Regions from separate parts of the Actinoplanes sp. NPDC051470 genome, predicted to be linked through region 1. Evidence: riboswitches for the same ligand, from Rfam matches in the RefSeq annotation. Region 1 holds a riboswitch; each other region holds the start of a gene.

Evidence for each region. A riboswitch is a leader RNA that binds a small molecule or an ion and turns the genes downstream of it on or off. The one in region 1 is predicted to bind cyclic di-AMP.
Region 2: linked by a shared signal. The riboswitch ahead of AB0M54_RS11275 (hypothetical protein) and the one ahead of AB0M54_RS07910 (NlpC/P60 family protein) in region 1 are both predicted to bind cyclic di-AMP.
Region 3: linked by a shared signal. The riboswitch ahead of AB0M54_RS16510 (NlpC/P60 family protein) and the one ahead of AB0M54_RS07910 (NlpC/P60 family protein) in region 1 are both predicted to bind cyclic di-AMP.

Annotation. Positions count from the first base shown of each region.
Region 1 is NZ_JBFBAA010000003.1:166,571-172,124, forward strand. Features, by position in the region: gene AB0M54_RS07890 (penicillin-binding protein 2) at 1-32, opposite strand, end outside; gene AB0M54_RS07895 (hypothetical protein) at 38-661, opposite strand; gene rsmH (16S rRNA (cytosine(1402)-N(4))-methyltransferase RsmH) at 658-1,725, opposite strand; gene mraZ (division/cell wall cluster transcriptional repressor MraZ) at 1,917-2,348, opposite strand; gene AB0M54_RS07910 (NlpC/P60 family protein) at 2,764-3,564, opposite strand; cyclic di-AMP (ydaO/yuaA leader) riboswitch at 3,571-3,772, opposite strand; gene AB0M54_RS07915 (MurT ligase domain-containing protein) at 4,147-5,370, shown strand; gene AB0M54_RS07920 (glutamine amidotransferase) at 5,360-5,554, shown strand, end outside.
Region 2 is NZ_JBFBAA010000005.1:35,481-41,034, forward strand. Features, by position in the region: gene AB0M54_RS11255 (TetR/AcrR family transcriptional regulator) at 1-606, opposite strand; gene AB0M54_RS11260 (ABC transporter permease) at 779-1,678, shown strand; gene AB0M54_RS11265 (ABC transporter ATP-binding protein) at 1,671-2,450, shown strand; gene AB0M54_RS11270 (hypothetical protein) at 2,481-3,524, opposite strand; cyclic di-AMP (ydaO/yuaA leader) riboswitch at 3,527-3,667, opposite strand; cyclic di-AMP (ydaO/yuaA leader) riboswitch at 3,931-4,070, shown strand; gene AB0M54_RS11275 (hypothetical protein) at 4,074-5,114, shown strand; gene AB0M54_RS11280 (glycoside hydrolase family 65 protein) at 5,169-5,554, opposite strand, start outside.
Region 3 is NZ_JBFBAA010000008.1:91,383-96,936, reverse strand. Features, by position in the region: gene AB0M54_RS16515 (sigma-70 family RNA polymerase sigma factor) at 85-1,086, shown strand; gene AB0M54_RS16510 (NlpC/P60 family protein) at 1,151-2,065, opposite strand; cyclic di-AMP (ydaO/yuaA leader) riboswitch at 2,124-2,252, opposite strand; gene AB0M54_RS16505 (DUF3817 domain-containing protein) at 2,420-2,764, opposite strand; gene AB0M54_RS16500 (hypothetical protein) at 2,775-3,179, opposite strand; gene AB0M54_RS16495 (DUF6158 family protein) at 3,238-3,474, shown strand; gene AB0M54_RS16490 (hypothetical protein) at 3,713-3,913, shown strand; gene AB0M54_RS16485 (ANTAR domain-containing protein) at 3,962-4,963, shown strand; gene AB0M54_RS16480 (MDR family MFS transporter) at 5,014-5,554, opposite strand, start outside.

The sequences.
Region 1 (5,554 bases):
CGGCGCGGTGGCTCGTCCTTCTTCGGCGGCACGGCGGCTACCGCCCGGTGCCCGGCGCCGCGTCGACCGGCGCCGAGCCGGCCGGTGCGTGGCCGGCCGCGGCGTCCGCCTGGTCCTGCGCGGTCACCGACTTCTTGCCCTGGCCCGGCACGGCCACCCCGATGATCTGGCCGTCCGGCAGCCGGATGTAGGCCGGCTCGCCCTTGACCAGACCGGCCCGCTTGGCCGCCGCGTCCAGGTTGCCCGCGCTCTCGTAGTCGGCGAGCTGGTTCTCCAGCTGCTGCTGCCGCTTGTCCAGGTTGCGCTGCTCGTCCTCGAGCCGGCTCAGCTCGAACGAGTTCTCCATCGTCTTGGTGTTGACCAGCAGGATGCCCAGCACCCCGGCCACCACCAGCACGATGACCAGCGCGATGAACGGCGTGCGGGGCGCCCGGATCGCGGCCGGCGGCGCGACCCGCAGCCGCGGCGCCGGGCTGTCCGGCCGGCCCTTGACGCGCGACCGCTCGGCCGGCGCCGGGTCCAGCCGCAGCGCGGCCGTGCCCTCGGTGCGGGCTTCCTGAGTCGTCCGGGTCACCTTGGCCGGATGCCGGCGCGCACCGGTCGTTGCGTTCTGTTCCGCGGTCCGGCCCCCCGACCGCGGCGCGTACGTACGCTCGCTCATGACCCCTCCCCCTCCGTGCGTTCCCCCGGGCGTCGCCGCCCTCTTCCCCCGTGTGGTGCGGACAGCCGGGGCCGCTCGCGGCCGGCACCCGGTGCCTGGTTCTGTTCGACGCGCTCCACCGCTCGCAACCTCACCGAGGCCGCTCGCGGGTTCGCTGCCACTTCCGCATCGCTCGGCGGCTCCGACCCCTTCGTCAGGAGACGCACTGTCGGACCGGTTCCGGGCAACTCGACCGGCAGGTCGAGCGGTCCGGTGCTGCGCGCCCTCGCGGCGATGGCGCGCTTGACGATCCGGTCTTCCAACGATTGGTAGCTCATCACCACAAGGCGCCCTTTCGGCGCCAATGCGTCCAAAGCCGATGGCACCGCGGACTCGACCGCGGCGAGTTCGCCATTTACCTCAATACGTAGCGCTTGAAACGTTCTTTTGGCGGGATTTCCACCCGTTCGTCGCGCGGCGGCCGGGATGGCCGCTTTGACCAGGTCGGCGAGCCGGCTCGTGGACGTGATCCGCCCCTGATCCCGCTCCTTGACGATCGCCGAGACGATCCGCGAGGCGAACTTCTCCTCGCCGTAGGTCCGTAGCACCCGGACCAGGTCGCCCGGCTGGTAGCCGTTCACGACCTCTTCGGCCGTGATCCCCCGCGACTGGTCCATGCGCATGTCCAGCGGTGCGTCCTGCGCGTAGGCGAACCCCCGGTCGGGCTCGTCCAGTTGCAGCGATGACACACCCAGGTCGAACAGGCCACTGTGGAACGCCTCGTGGCCCAGCCCCGCCAGCACCGACGGCAACTCGTCGTAGACCGCGTGCACCAGGTGCGTACGGTCCGCGAAGCGGGCCAGCCGTCGCCCGCTGTGCGCCAGCGCTTCCGGATCCCGGTCGAGCCCGATGAGGACCACGTCCGGGAAACGCTCGAGCACCGCCTCGGCGTGACCGCCGAGACCCAGAGTGAAGTCGACGTGCACGGCGTCCGGCAGACCCAGCGCGGGAGCGAGCAGCTCGAGACAGCGCTCGAGCAGCACCGGCACATGCGTGCCACGTTGCTCCCCCACGTCGACCCCCAGTCGCCAGGCTTCGTGCGTCACCCGGTCCGACCGGACGTCGAATCCGTACCGCCAGATCCCCATCCGCTCGTGCCCGCTGCCGGCGGGCGTCGCGCCTGGCGCCGGGGAAGAGGCGCCAGGAACTCAAGCGGCTGGAGATCTCGCAGTACGGGCGGCAGCGACGTCTTGTCCATCTCGTCCGTGTCACGCCGTCACAGTCCGCCGGGCAGCACCCCCTCCTCGATGTCGGCGAAGTCGTCCTCGCTCGACGAGAGGTAGTCCTCCCAGGACTGCTTGTCCCAGATCTCCACCCGCGTGCTCGCCCCGATCACGACCAGCTCACGGTCGAGGCCCGCGTACTCCCGCAGGTGTGCCGGGATGGTGACCCGGCCCTGCTTGTCGGGGACCTCGTCATGTGCGCTGGCGAAGAACACCCGGCTGTAGGCCCGGGCGGCCTTGTGGGTGACCGGCTGCTCGCGCAGCTGCCCCGCGATGCGCTGGAACTCCGGCATCGGGAACACGTACAGGCAACGCTCCTGCCCCTTGGTGATCACGACACCTCCCGCCAGCTCGTCCCGGAACTTCGCCGGAAGGATCAACCGGCCCTTCTCGTCCAGGCGTGGGGTATGCGTGCCGAGAAACATCGGCCAACCCCCCTACGCCCTGCCGGCGGTTCGCGGTCCGCCGTGTCGAATCGGGCCGGCAGGTCCCCCCTGCCACTGCGCTCCACTCTACTCCACTTCCCTCCACCCGCAACCGGAATCGTGCCGTCCATGAACCGGATTCGCAGACGAAAGCGCAGGTAGACGCGGTGGAGTGCCAGTGGAGGGCGAAGGCCTGATCATGGCGTCCGCTTTCCGACATGCCGCCCAGGTGGGCACGAAAAACTGCCCGGATCCGCGGTATCAGCGGCGCCGGGCGTGGATGTGGAGCGGAGTGGAGGAGATGCGGGGAGGGTGGTGGAGCAAGCACAGACGCCGGCGGGGTGCGACCCAGGAACCCCGGGTCGCACCCCGCCGGTGCGAAAGTGGTTACGCCTTACTTACTGCGGTCCTGAACTCAGACCAGGCGGCGGACCACGTAGTTGCCGCTGATCATCTTGCGCTTCGAGACCCGGGCGCCGGAGTGCGGCGAGTCCCAGATCTTGTTGGCGCCCGCGTACACCGCGGCGTGGTAGCCGTAGGAGCCGGAGCGGAAGATGATCAGATCGCCGGGCTGCCGGCTGCCCTTGCTGACCGACCTGCCGTACTTCTGCTGCGAGTTGGCCTTGTGGGGCAGCTTGCGACCGGTGGTCTTCTTGTAGACGTACAGCGTGAAGCCGGAGCAGTCGAAGCGCTTGGGACCCGCCGCGCCGTACTTGTACAGCGCTCCCTTGTGCCTCGCGGCCTCCGCCAGGACCATGGCGCCCTTGTTCGTCACCGACACCGACGAGTTGTTCCGGCTGACCGCCGCGCGCACTCCGCCGCCGCCGAGGAAGACGGTGCGGTAGGTGCCGGAGACCAGGGGCTTGAACGAGAAGGTGTAGGCGCCCGACTTCAGGATGGTCCGGGTCTGCCACGTCTGCCACTTGCCGCTGCGGAGCGCCTGCAGGCGCACCATGCCGCTCGTGACCTTCTTGCCGGTGCTCGGGTTGGCCACGAACGTCGTGATCCGGATCGAGGCGCCGTACTTCACCGATTTCGCGCTGGCCTTCTGGGTGACCTTGGCCAGCGGCCGCATCGCGGCGGCGGTGACGACCGGGGTGGCCGCGACCGCCGGCTGCGTGGCCACGATCTGGCCGGCGCCGAGGCAGATACCCAGGGACAGGGCGATGCTGCCGGTGCCGAGGGTGCGGCGCCGGCTCGAGGTGCTTTGTTGCACGGTAGAGAGATCCCTCCGGCACGCCTGCGAGGTTAGCTGTCGGGTTCGGGCGGGAAGGTGTGCCCGGCCGCCGTGGCGGCTTCACCCCAAGACCGTGTCGTACGGCCTGAGCCCTCAGGTCACCGCCGGTAGTGACGGTGCCTTCGCGAGGACCCGATTGGGTCCCCCGTCTCTGCCCCTCGTCGCCTTGTGTGGATGTTCTCGAACTCGGGTCGTGGAATCGGGCCGGGGCAGAGCTCGGCGTTGACCCGCGTGTCCACGAACTGCGGGCGGTCGCCGGCAGCCAGACCTTGATAACCGAATTTCCGTACGGTTGCAGATCGTGACTGGCCACGGAGAGTAATTGGCATGTGCGCCGATGTCCGGTTTGGACATCGCTCAAGACAAATGCCACTGCGGTACGCAGTGCGGTGATCACCGAACGTCGAAGGTAACGGGTGAGTCTCGCCACACAATTAACAAACTTTCGAATGATCTTGAGGACCGCGATTTCCGGTATGACCGTCCCGCCGGCAGCCACCGGGCGGCCGGATCGACGCTCTGTCCGGTTCGGGTACTGTCGCCACCGTGACGGACGGGAAGATGCCCATGCGCGCGAAGGTGGCGAGCTCCGTCTCGCGCACCGCCGCTGCGATCTCCAGGGCCGCGGGACGCGGCGACGGCTCGGTCATCGGCGGCTGGATCGGTCTCAAGATCGACCCTGACCTGCTGAAGAACCTGGCCACCGGCCGGGCGATCGCGCTTGTCTCCGGCACCAACGGCAAGACCACCACCACCCGGCTCACCGCCGCCGCGCTGGGCGTGCTCGGCCCGGTGGCGACCAACTCGTTCGGCGCCAACATGCCCAGCGGGCACACCTCGGCCCTGGCCAAGGCCGGTGCCACGCCGTTCGCGGTGCTCGAGGTCGACGAGCACTACCTGGCCCGGGTGATCGACGAGACCACCCCGCGCGCGGTCGCGCTGCTCAACCTCAGCCGCGACCAGCTCGACCGGGCGAAGGAGGTGGCGATGATGGCGCAGCTGTGGCGGACCGCGCTGGCCGACCACCCCGACATCCGGGTGATCGCCAACGCCGACGACCCGATGGTGGTCTGGTCGGCCGTCGGCAGCCCCAACGTCACGTGGTTCAGCGCCGGCCAGCGGTGGCACGACGACTCCTGGGTCTGCCCCGAGTGCGGCTCGTCGATCGAGCGCCGCGAGGGCGAGTGGTGGTGCGTCGGCTGCCCGCTGCGCCGGCCGCGGGCCCAGTGGGTGGTCGAGGACGAGGGCGTCACCGACCCGAACGGCGACTGGCACCTGGTCAAGCTCCAGCTGCCGGGCCGGGTCAACCTCGGCAACGCCGCCGCCGCCCTGGCCACCGCGGCCGAGTTCGGCGTCCGCGCGATCGAGGGCGTGCCCCGGCTGTCCTCGGTCACCTCGGTGGCCGGCCGGTACGCCCAGGTCGACCGCGACGGCCGCAACATCCGGCTGCTGCTGGCCAAGAACCCGGCGAGCTGGCTCGAGGCCTTCGACATGGCCGATGTGGCGCCGACCCTGCTCTCCATCAACGCCCGCGACCCCGACGGCCTGGACACCTCCTGGCTCTACGACGTCGACTTCGCACCGCTCCGTGACGGCCGGCCCGTGCTGATCACCGGCGACCGGGCCTACGACCTCGCGGTCCGCCTCACGGTGAACGGTGTGCCCTTCCGCCACGTAAAGACCTTCGACGAGGCGATCCAGGCATCTCCGCCCGGACGGCTCGAAGTGATCGCGAACTACACCGCCTTCCAGGACATCCGAGCGGAGCTGGACCGTGTCAACTGAAAGTGTTCTGCGGATCGTCTGGATCTATCCCGACCTGCTGTCCACCTACGGCGACCGCGGGAACATGCTGATCCTGGCCCACCGGGCGGCCCTGCGCGGCATCCCGGCCGAGACCCACGAGGTCCGCTCCGACCAGCCGATGCCCTCCACCGCCGACATCTACCTGATCGGCGGCGGGGAAGAC
Region 2 (5,554 bases), on a different contig from region 1:
TCAGCTCTCCGGACCGCTCCGCAACGCGGCCAGCACGGCCGAGGTCAGCTTCTCCAGGTAGTCGTCGCCGAGCTCGGTGCGGGCGACCGCGAGACGCCAGTAGAGCGGGCCGAGGATCAGGTCGACGGCCAGTTCCGGGTCGGCGCCGGCCGGCAGCTCACCCCGGGCCACGGCCTGGCCGACCAGCTTGTCGCCGACCGCCTGCTGGTGCGTGCGCAGCGCCTTCTGCAGGGTCGCGGCGATCTGCGGGTTGCGCGACGCCTCGGCCATCAGGTCGGGGATGATCTGCGACGCTATCTGGTGCTGGAGCGCCTTGGTCACGATGAACATCAGCAGCTGGAGATCGCCGGCGAAGCTGCCGGTGTCGGGCAACGGGACAGCCCGGCCTGCGACATCGGACACGATCTCGAGGACCATCTCGAGCTTGTTGCCCCATCGGCGGTAGATTGCGGTCTTACCGACGCCGGCCCGGCGGGCCACCGCCTCGATCGACAGGCGGCCGTAACCGACCTCGGCCAGTTCACTCATCACCGCGTTGCGGATCGCCACCGTGATGTCCCCACGGAGGACGGCGGCCCCGGCCGGTGCACGCTTGACTGTCGCCACACGGTGACTATAGCGCTACGACGGAACGGTTGCGTTCCGCCGTTAGGTCGGATAGCGTCATTCGTACGTCGATACGAATGCGTTTCGTCGACGGAAGCTGGTTATCGTGTTGTCGCGCAAATCCCCCTGGTCCCGGAGATCCGCGGGACCGACCAGATCGGAGCGCCACCTCATGCCCCAGACGGCGGTCGCCGATTCCGGCACCGGCATCCCGCTCAAGGAGCTGGCCGCGCGGCACGGCCTGCATTCGGCCGCCGCCCTGCCGAGCCTCCCGGCCTATTTCCGGGAGATCTGGGCGTACCGGCATTTCATCACGGCCTATTCGGCCGCCCGCATCACATCGTCGTTCGGCCAGACCCGGCTCGGCACGTTGTGGCAGGTCATGACGCCGATCCTGAACGCCGCGGTGTACTACCTGATCTTCGGCGTGCTGCTCAACACCAAGGGCGGCGATGTCAGCAACTTCATCGCGTACCTCTGCACCGGGGTCTTCCTCTTCGGCTTCACGCAGACGGTCACCCAGGCGGGCATCAGCTCGATCCACGGCAACCTGGGCCTGATCCGGGCGCTGCACTTCCCCCGGGCCGCGCTGCCGATCTCGATCCTGCTGATCGAGCTGCGCAACATGACCGCCTCGATGACCGTGCTGTTCATCATCGTGCTGGCCACCGGCGAGCCTCTCACGGTGGAGTGGTTGCTGGTCCCGCTGATCCTGGCCTGCCTGGCCACGTTCAACTGCGGGCTGGCCCTCTTCGGCGCCCGGCTCGGCTCCAAGCTGACCGACATCCGCCAGTTGGTCCCGTTCTTCATCCGGGTCTGGATGTACGGCTCGGCGGTGCTCTACCCGGTCCAGCGGTTCACCGACCACCTGCACGGGTGGAAGCTCTGGCTGATCGAGGCCAACCCGATGCTGGTCTACATCGAGCTGATGCGGCACTCGCTGATGGAGAACGTGAAGCTCGCCAGCCCGGTGTCCCAGCTCTGGATCGAGGCCGGGGTCTGGGCGGCGCTCATGTTCAGTGTCGGCATCGTCTACTTCTGGCGCGGAGAGAAGGGCTACGGGCGTGGCTGACCCGACCGAGGAACGCGTACCGACCGTCGTCGTCGACGACGCGCACGTGGTCTACAAGGTGCACGGTTCGCCGGCCTCCGGCACCGGCTCGCCGATCGCCAGCCTCAAGCGGCTGGTGACGCGGACCAAGATGGCGAACATCCGCGAGGTGCACGCGATCAAGGGCATCAGCTTCGTGGCCTACAAGGGCGAGGCGATCGGGCTGGTCGGCAGCAACGGCTCCGGCAAGTCGACGCTGCTGCGGGCGATCGCCGGGCTGATGCCGGCCGAGCGCGGCGCGGTCTACGCCGCCGGGCAGCCCTCGCTGCTGGGCGTGAACGCCGTGCTGATGAACGACCTGTCCGGCGAGCGCAACGTGATGCTCGGCTGCCTGGCCATGGGCATGTCCCCGGCCGACGCGAAGGCCAAGGTGAAGGAGATCGTCGACTTCTCCGGCATCAACGAGCGCGGCGAGTTCAGCACCATGCCGATGCGGACCTACTCCTCCGGCATGGCGGCCCGGCTGCGGTTCTCGATCTCGGCGGCCAAGAAGCACGACGTGCTGCTGATCGACGAGGCGCTGGCCACCGGTGACGCGCGGTTCCGCCGGCGCAGTGAGCAGCGCATCCGCGACCTGCGCGCGGACGCCGGCACGGTGTTCCTGGTCTCGCACAGCGACTCGACCATCCGCGACACCTGTGAGCGGAGCATCTGGCTGGAGTCGGGTGTGATCCGGGCCGACGGCCCGACCGAGGACGTGCTGAAGGAGTACGCGACCTTCATGAGCAAGTAGGTCGCGTACTCCCCTGGTGTCCCGTCCGGCTTACTTCACCGACAGATGCACGTGGTTGGTGTGGTCGGTGGACGGGTCGCCGCCCGCACCGGAGTACGACTTCCACCCGCTGCTGGGCAGCCAGATCCGCCGGAACCAGATGACGTAGAGCACACCCAGCGTCTTCGCGTTGCTGATGAAGTAGTTCGCCAGGTTGTTGCCGTACGTCTTGCTACTGCCGGTGGCGTCGCCGCCGAAGCCACCCTTGTCGGCGGCGAAGTCGCAGGCGCGGCCCAGCGGATGCTCGCCGCTGTTCTGCTCGCGGAAGCAGTGCACGTAGTGGTTGAACCCGTCAGCCTGCGCCTCCTTCATGGCGTGCAGCAGGCGCGGCGTGATGCAGCCGCCACTGGTCGGGTCGTTGACCGTGCAGCCGCCGTTCAGGTTGCCGCCCGGGCTGGCCTTGGCGCTGCTGCCGCCGCCACCCGGTGACCCGGCGTCCTGACCCTGACCGGCCGCCTTCAGCACGCCCTCGGCCTGCGCCTTGCGCTTGGCCATCACGGTGAGCTGCTTCTGCTGGTCGGCAATCTCGGCGTCGACCGCGGCCTTGGCCCGGAGCTGCTCGTCCCGGGCGTCCTTGAGGTTCCGCAGCGCGGCGTCCTGCTTGACCGCGACGGTCTCCAGGATCTGCACGCGGTCGAGCATCCCGGTCGAGTCGCCGGCCGACGCGTTGATCAGCGCGCCCATCGTCCCGAGCCGCCCGGTGCGGTAGCTCTGCCGGGCGATCTCGTCGAGCTCGGCCTGCCGCGGACCGAGTTCTTTGTCCAGTTCCTTGATCCGGGTGACCAGCTTGGCCTGCCGGACCTTGGAGGTGTCCAGCGCCTCCTTGGCGTCCACGTAGCCCTTGGACGCGGCCTCGACCTGCTGGATCAGCGACTTGGAGCCGCCTTCGCCGTCGTCGCCGTTGTCGCCCGGTGCGGCCAGGGGCCGGGGCGCGGCCAGGGCCGGGCCCGCCACGGTGGTGGCCGCGAGCCCGCCGAACGCGACTGCGATGGCGAGGGCGCACGCCAGTCGCTTCCGGACAGAGTTCTGCCTCATGCCGTTCCTTCCGTCGGCCGCCGACCGGGTTAGCTGACGGGTTCGGGAGGGAAGCGCTCCCTACCGCAACGAGTGCGGATACACCCCACTACCTGGGATTTGGGTCCCCGGCTCGCCGTGTGGCGATTGAGCGGCGATCACCGTTTGATAACGCTGACCGACAGGAACGATACCTACGAATCCGATATTCGCCACCTTCGCACTGAGAGCCACTAGGCATGTGCTATCAGTTATTTCGACTACGGTGAGAATGCGACGACTCACATTGATGTGAGGTCACCAGGTAATGTCACCTAAAGTCGTTGCTCAATAACGCCTTTTGACCGGTTCAGCGGGCTGAAGACGGGCGTTTCGTCAGGTAAGCTGGCCGCCGGTCACTGCCAGGAGGCACTACCCCCAAAGTGCCGGCAGGCCACCACCTAATCGCCCGAAAGGCGAGCCGGGGAACCATGTTCCTCCGGGGTGAATCCGCGGAACCTCGCGGTAGGGAGCGCTTCCCTCCCGAACCCGTCAGCTAACTCGGCCGGTGGTTACACGGAAGGATTGTGCATGACGGCAAGCCCACGCCGGTGGCTGGTCCTCGCCCTGGCACCGCTCGTCGCTGTAACCGTTTCGGTGTTCGCACCCGCGTCACCGGCGAGCGCCGAGCCGGGTGACGGCAAGAACTCCACGAAGAGCGGTTCCGCCGAGGCGCCCGAGGAGGGCAAGCAGGACGCGCTCCTGGAGGATGTGCTCGACTCCACCGGTCGTCGTTACCTGGCCGCCAAGACCGCGGTGCAGAAGTCGACGAAGACCCAGCTCAACCTCTCGGTGCAGGTGAAGCAGGCGGAGGCCAAGCGCGATCTCCTGCTACCCCAGGTCGGCCGGATCGCCGGGCAGCAGTACCGCAACGGCGGCCTGTCCACGGCCAGCTTCCTGCTCGACAGCCCCGGCGCCGGCGGCTTCCTCGACCGGGCGATCTCGCTCGAGGAGCTCAGCGCGCTGAACGACAACAAGCTGCACGAGCTGAACGAGGCGATCGACGAGGTCGCCCGCAACAAGGCCCGCCTCGACCAGGAGGTCAAGGAGCAGAAGGCCAACATGGTGCTGATGCAGAAGCAGAAGGACGCGGCGGACAAGGCGCTGGCCCTGGTCGGCGGCTCGCTGACCGACGGCTTCGTCGACGCGACGTCCAAGGTCGCCGAGCCTGCGCCGCGAGACAAGAACGGCGACTTCGGCCCGCAGAGCTGCAACGTCAAGGACCCGACCACCAGCGGCTGCATCACCGCCCGCACCCTGCACATGTACCAGCAGGTCAAGAAGGCCGGGTTCGACCGGTTCGTCGGCTGCCACCGCAACGGCGGCCCGTTCGAACACCCCAAGGGCCGGGCCTGCGACTGGTCGCTGCAGAAGTCGGGCTTCGCGAAATACCACAACGCCGACACCAAGAAGTACGGCAACGACCTGATGGCGTTCCTGGTCCGTAACGCCGACCGGCTCGGCATCCTCTATGTGATCTGGAACAAACAGATCTGGTTCCCGACCCGCGGCTGGGGCAACTACCACGGCGTCAGCACGCACGAGGACCACGTGCACGTGTCGATGCTCTAGGTGTGACGAAGAAAAAACCCCTGCCCTCCGAAACCGGAGAGCAGGGGTTTTTCGTCAGTGGCCGCTGGTCGCGCGCCGGACCGGGGCACGGCCGGCGGGCTGCTGCGGCGGCGGGCCGGTCGGTGTCCCGGGCGGGATCGGCACGGTCATCGACTTGCCCTGCACCACCTCGATCTCCTTGCCGTGGTGCACGAGCTGGAGGCGGGACGAGCCCTGCCCGTTGCGCAGCGAGTAGGTCACCTCGTCGGCGGTCACGTTGACCCGCAGCCGCAGCCCCCGCCAGAGCAGCGAGAACTCCAGCTTGGTGATCCGGCTGGGCAGCCGCGGCGCGAAGGACAGCTGACCGTTGAAGTCACGCATGCCGCCCAGGCCGGCCACGAGCGCGATCCAGGACCCGGCCAGCGACGCCACGTGCACGCCGTCCCGCGCGTTCTGGTGCA
Region 3 (5,554 bases), on a different contig from region 1:
ACGGAATGACTGCGGGGCGCCATCTGTTGTGCAGGTGGCAGTTCGGCAACGCACCTTACTGCGGACGTTACGGGGAGGAACCAGATGGACGCAGGTAACGCCCGTAACTGGGTTAGCGAAGGCAATGAGGGGACCGTGGGCAACGTGGAGAAGAACACCGTGATGCGGACCGATGAGGTCGCCGAGGAGCGCGACCTCGTTGGAGTCTATCTGCACGAGATCTCCAGGACGCCGCTGCTCGACGCCGCCCGGGAGGTCGATCTCTCGAAGGCCATCGAGGCCGGCCTGTACGCCGAGCACCTTCTGGAAGAGGGCCAGCCCCGCCGCGGCACCAGCCGCGAAGAGCTGGAGCGCGTGGTCACCGAGGGACAGCGGGCCAAGGATCTGTTCATCCGCGCCAACCTGCGGCTGGTCGTGTCGATCGCCCGGCGGTACGTCCGCTCGGGCATGCCGATGCTCGACCTGATCCAGGAGGGCAACACCGGCCTGGTCCGCGCGGTCGAGAAGTTCGACTACGAGCGCGGCTACAAGTTCTCGACGTACGCGACGTGGTGGATCCGTCAGGCCATCAGCCGGGCCATCGCTCAGCAGGAGCGCACCGTGCGCCTGCCCGTGCACCTGGTCGAAGACGTCAACCGGATGCGGAACGTCACCCGCCAGCTCGTCCGCGAGCTCGGCGCCGACCCCGAGCCCGACCAGATCGCCAAGGCGCTCGGCGTGACCGTCGAGCGGGTCGGTGAGCTCACCCGCTGGGCGCAGGACACGGTGTCCCTGGACACCCCGGTCGGCGACGACGGTGACACCAACCTCGGCGACCTGGTGGCCGACAGCGACGCCCCGTCGCCGGAAGAGATCGTGCTGACCGCCCTGGAGCGGTCGCGCATCGAGGGTCTGCTCAACCACCTCGACGACCGGTCGGCCGGCATCATGCGGGCCCGCTACGGCCTGGAGGACGGCCGGGAGCACTCGCTCACCGAGGTCGCCTCCCGGTTCTCGCTCTCCCGCGAGCGGATCCGTCAGCTCGAGATCCAGGCGCTCGGCCGGCTGCGTGAGCTGGCCCGGGCCGAGGGCCTGCAGGCCGCCTGACCGATCAGGTCATACAAGAGGGCCGGTTCCCCGCGAGGGGAACCGGCCCTTTCACTGTGCTGAGTTACTTGACCCGGCCGTACCCGGTCGGAGTCATCGAGTTCATCGAGCGCTTCGTCACCGGCTCGCCGGTACGGTAAGCGTCGATCATCATTCCGCCGCCGACGTAGAGGCCGACATGGCCACCGTTGCGGAAGAAGATGAGGTCGCCCGCCTTCAGGTCACCCTTGCTGATCGGGGTGGTGGCGCTGATCTGGGCGGAGGCCTTGTGGGGCAGGCTCTTGCCCGCCGCACGCCAGGCCGCCGAGGTCAGCCCCGAGCAGTCGTAGCCGTTCGGGCCGTCGGCGCCGAACTTGTACATCACGCCGATGGCGTTGTACGCGAAGGACACCGCCTTGCCCGCGGAGCCGGCGATCTGCGGGATCGGGCCGCTGTACTTGCTGCCCGACTTGGTCGGCGTGCCGTACGCCGCCGTCCGCATCGCGTACAGCTTCTTGATGTCGTTCTCGATCTTCTTCTTGCGCTTGGCCAACTCGTTCAGCTGCGCGTTCTGCTTGTTCTGCGCGGTCTTCAGGGCGGCCTGACGCGTGTCGTAGTTCTGCGTGGTCGCCGTGTAGTTGTCGATCTTGCGCTGGCGATCGCGGGTCAGCTGGTCGAGCATGCCGATCCGGTCCATCAGGGTGCCCGATCCCTCGAGCATCACGTTCATGGCGCCGATGTCACCCTGCTGGTAAGCCTTGTTGGCGATCTGGCCCATCTCGGCCTGGGCGACCTTGAGGGCCTCCTTGGCCGGGCCCAGCGACTTCGTCAGCGCGACCTGATCGGCCTTGGTCTTGTTGAGATCGATCTTCATGCCGTTGTACGACTCGACGACATCCTCGAGATCGTCCGATGCCTTGGCGATCTTCTTGGTGATCTCGGTCTTGGACGGTTCCGCGTGAGCGGCCGTCACGGCCGGCCCGGTCAGCGCCAGCGCCATGAGGGCGACGGCCGCGATCCGGAACCTCGTGCGGGCGTGTGACAACGCTGAGAGGCCTTTCTTCCGCCTGTGCCGCCTACCGGGTTAGCTGACGGGTTCGGGCGGGAAGAAGGCCCTACCGCGGTGGTGCGCGGATTCACCCCGAGAACTCGGTTCCCCGGTTCGTCACGATGGGCCCGGGCGCGGCCGGATGGGGGTGACCGCGTCGAGGCCGCCGTGCAGACTCGGCAGCGCCGGCTCGGCGCCACCGGAGGGTGTGGCTGCGGACCGAACCAACCGCATTAACTTATCGATGGATCTCCGAAAAGCAAGCTCGGCAAGAAAACCTTAAGCCAATGAATGCGCGGCGTAATTCTAGGAATTCAGCGCGTGATCCCCGGACGCGGAATCGGACTTTTCGGGATTGACGCTGATCCAATTGCGCGTCACTTTCCGCTCGGCCCAGAAGGACAGGAACGGGATGGTGCCGGCCAGCATCACCAGCAGCATGCGGCTGAGCGGCCACTGGGCGCGGCGGCCGAGGTCGAAGGTGGCCAGCACGTACAGGATGAAGAGGAAGCCGTGCGCCGGGCCGACGCCCGCGACCACCGTGTCGTTGTCGGCCAGGTACTTCAGCGGCATGCCCACGAGGACCAGCACGATCAGGACCACGCCGACGATGTAGGCGATGATCCGGTAACGGGTGAGAGCTCCCTGCACGGTGCTTTCCTTACTTCCTGGGTCCGGGGTAGTCGCCGGGGCGGGCGCCGGGATGGGCGTTGAGCCAGGCGAGGTAGTCGTTGTAGGCCGCCAGTTCCGGGTCGTCGGCGCCGGGGTCGGGCGCCGGGCGGGACGGGACCCGGACCGGGCGGCCGACGGTAACAGCCGAATCTGGGAGCTTTTCCCGTTCCGGCGCCGGCTCCGCCGCCGGTTTCGTGGCCAGCCGAACCTCGCGCCACCACAGGAACGCGACGAAGCCGGCGAAGACCGGCCACTGGAACGCGTACCCCCAGCTCAGTGCGTTTCCGCCGGTGGCGCGGGTGTATTGCCACCAGCCCAGCAGGAGGAAGGCCACGATCAGAACGAGCGCGACCACATGGCGGAGGATCCACGCCGGGGTCAGCAGCCCTTTCATGACTGTCAGGGTAGTCGCGCGGGTTTCAGGGCGACCCGCGCGGGCAAGGCTGAACGGTATGAGCGACCAGCCTGTGGAGATCTCCGAGATCGGCATCGACCCGGCGGGACTGGGTGACGACGACCTGATCCGTGAACTGGCCAGCCTGCACCGGACCCGGCTGGACACCCTGCGGTACGGGCCGGACGCCGCCCTGGACAACCACCTGCGGCGGACGGCGGAACTGGAGACCGAGTACCTGGCCCGGCACCCGGGCCGTGAGGTGGATCCGCATCGCCTCACGCAGGACTTCTGACGTGTGTCCTGGGTCACAATGCCTGCTGGAATCAGGGCGGGCGACCGACAGTTGAGAACAGATGTCGGTGTGTCCAGTGTCCCCGGGCCTCACCCATTGCCTTCACGGAATACCGTTCGGCTGGAGCCGTGTTGAGCCACTCGCCGAGAGGCGACATGCACACCGACACCTATGCGCCGCCTCCGAGGTTCTCGGGGGCGGCGCATTATGTTGGGCCGGTTGTGGGTACCCGATCTTCATGAACGATCCTCGTACCGAAGAGCGCGCCGCCGACCTGCTTCCCGAGGAGCGCGCCGCCGGCAGCGCCGACCCGGAGGCCCAGGCCGCGGCCATTCTCGCGGATTCGGACGATCGGGAGCACAATTCGGACCTTTCGCGGGAAAACCGCACCTCGGCAGAGACGGTCGCACCAGCCGAAAGGGCTGAAGGCACCCGGTAGAGGCACAAAACTTTCGTGTCCACCTCAGGACGTGGGAGGATCCGACGCGTGCCCGCACCCCGACGGAGCGCTGAGCGCGCCGGTCAGCGGTCCACGCCGCCGGCGGCCGCTTCCTCCGCCCCCAATCAGACCCGACGCACAGCCCGTCCCCGCCACCCGGGACAGGGCGCCGGCGCCCCGAACGCGGGCCCGGTCCACCACACCGAGACGGAACCCGTCATCGCCGCCCACCCCAACGCCCCAGCCATCGGCCCGTCCCTGCCCGCTCCGCGGGACGCCGCCGATCCCGCCCCCGCCGAGGTGGCCCGGCCCGGATCGGCCGTCGTCATCCCCTCCGAGGTCGTCCGGCCGGGCGCCGGGGGCCTGGCGCTGCCGCAGACGAGCACGGTCGAGGTGGCCGGGCTCCTGCACGAGCTGTCCGAGCGGCTGCTCTCCGCGGACGACGTGGCCGGGGCCTTGGAGCGGCTCGCCGTCTTCACCGCCGGGACGATCCCCGGCGCGGTCCGCTGCTCGGTCGCGCTGATCACCGAGGGGGAGGGGCCGAGCCTGACCGCGTCGGGCAGCGACGGCCGCGGGGTCGACGACTGCCAGTTCGAGACCGGCGAAGGACCCGTCCTCGAGGCGGCCCGCACCCGCACCCTGGTGCTCACCCAGGACCTGCCGAACGACCCGCGCTGGCCGGCGCTGGGCGACTCCGCCCGCGACGAGGACGTGCACGCCGTGGCGGCCATCCCGCTGGACGTGCGGCGGACGTCGGTCGGCGCGCTCAGCATCTACGTCCGGCAGGCGCAGAGCATCCGCCCCGAGCTGCTGCTCACCGCGATGGCCATCGTCAACCAGGCCGAGATCCTGCTCAGTGAGCTGTCCCGCCGCGCGGCGCTGAGCCAGGGCGCCACGGTCGACCGCGCCATCGGCGTGATCATCGCGCAGCGCGGGTGTGGCGTACGCGAGGCCTACGACGTGTTGCAGGAGACCGCGCAGCGCCTCGGCATGGACCGTCAGTCGGTGGCCGAGCGCCTGATCGCCGCGGCCGCGCGCGACCGCTCGTAAGCAGAAGGGGCGCGGATCGCTCCGCGCCCCTCGATCACTCGTTCCCGCTGTCAGCGTTTGGCGCTGTGCGTGGGTTCGTGCTGTGTGTCCGGCGCGCGTTCGCCCGACTCGTGCGAGCCGCCGCCCGACTCCGGCGTGCCCGGGTCGGCGCCGGTCGCCGCGGCTGCCTCGGCCGCGTCGGCGTCGGCCCGCTGCTGCTGGGCCGAGCGCTGGGCGAGCGGGATCTCCGGCAGGAAGAGCACCACGATCAGGCCGATGATCATGACCGAGAAGGCCAGCAGGAACACGATCTGGATGCTGTCCGAGAAGCCGACCTTGAACGGGTGGGCGATCACGTCGGGCAGCGTCTTGAGGAACGACGTGTCACCGAGGTCGCCACCGCCGGCGGTCGCCTTCTGCAGGGTCTGGGCCGCGCTCGGGTCGGCGGCCAGGGCCCCCTGGAACTCCGGCGTGGCCTGAGCCGACTGGAAGGCCGTGCTGATCTTGCCGGGCAGCACGTTGAACAGCACCGACAGGAACACCGCGGTGCCGAGCGTGCCGCCCATCGAGCGGAAGAACGCCACCGAACTCGTGGCCACGCCGATCTCGCGG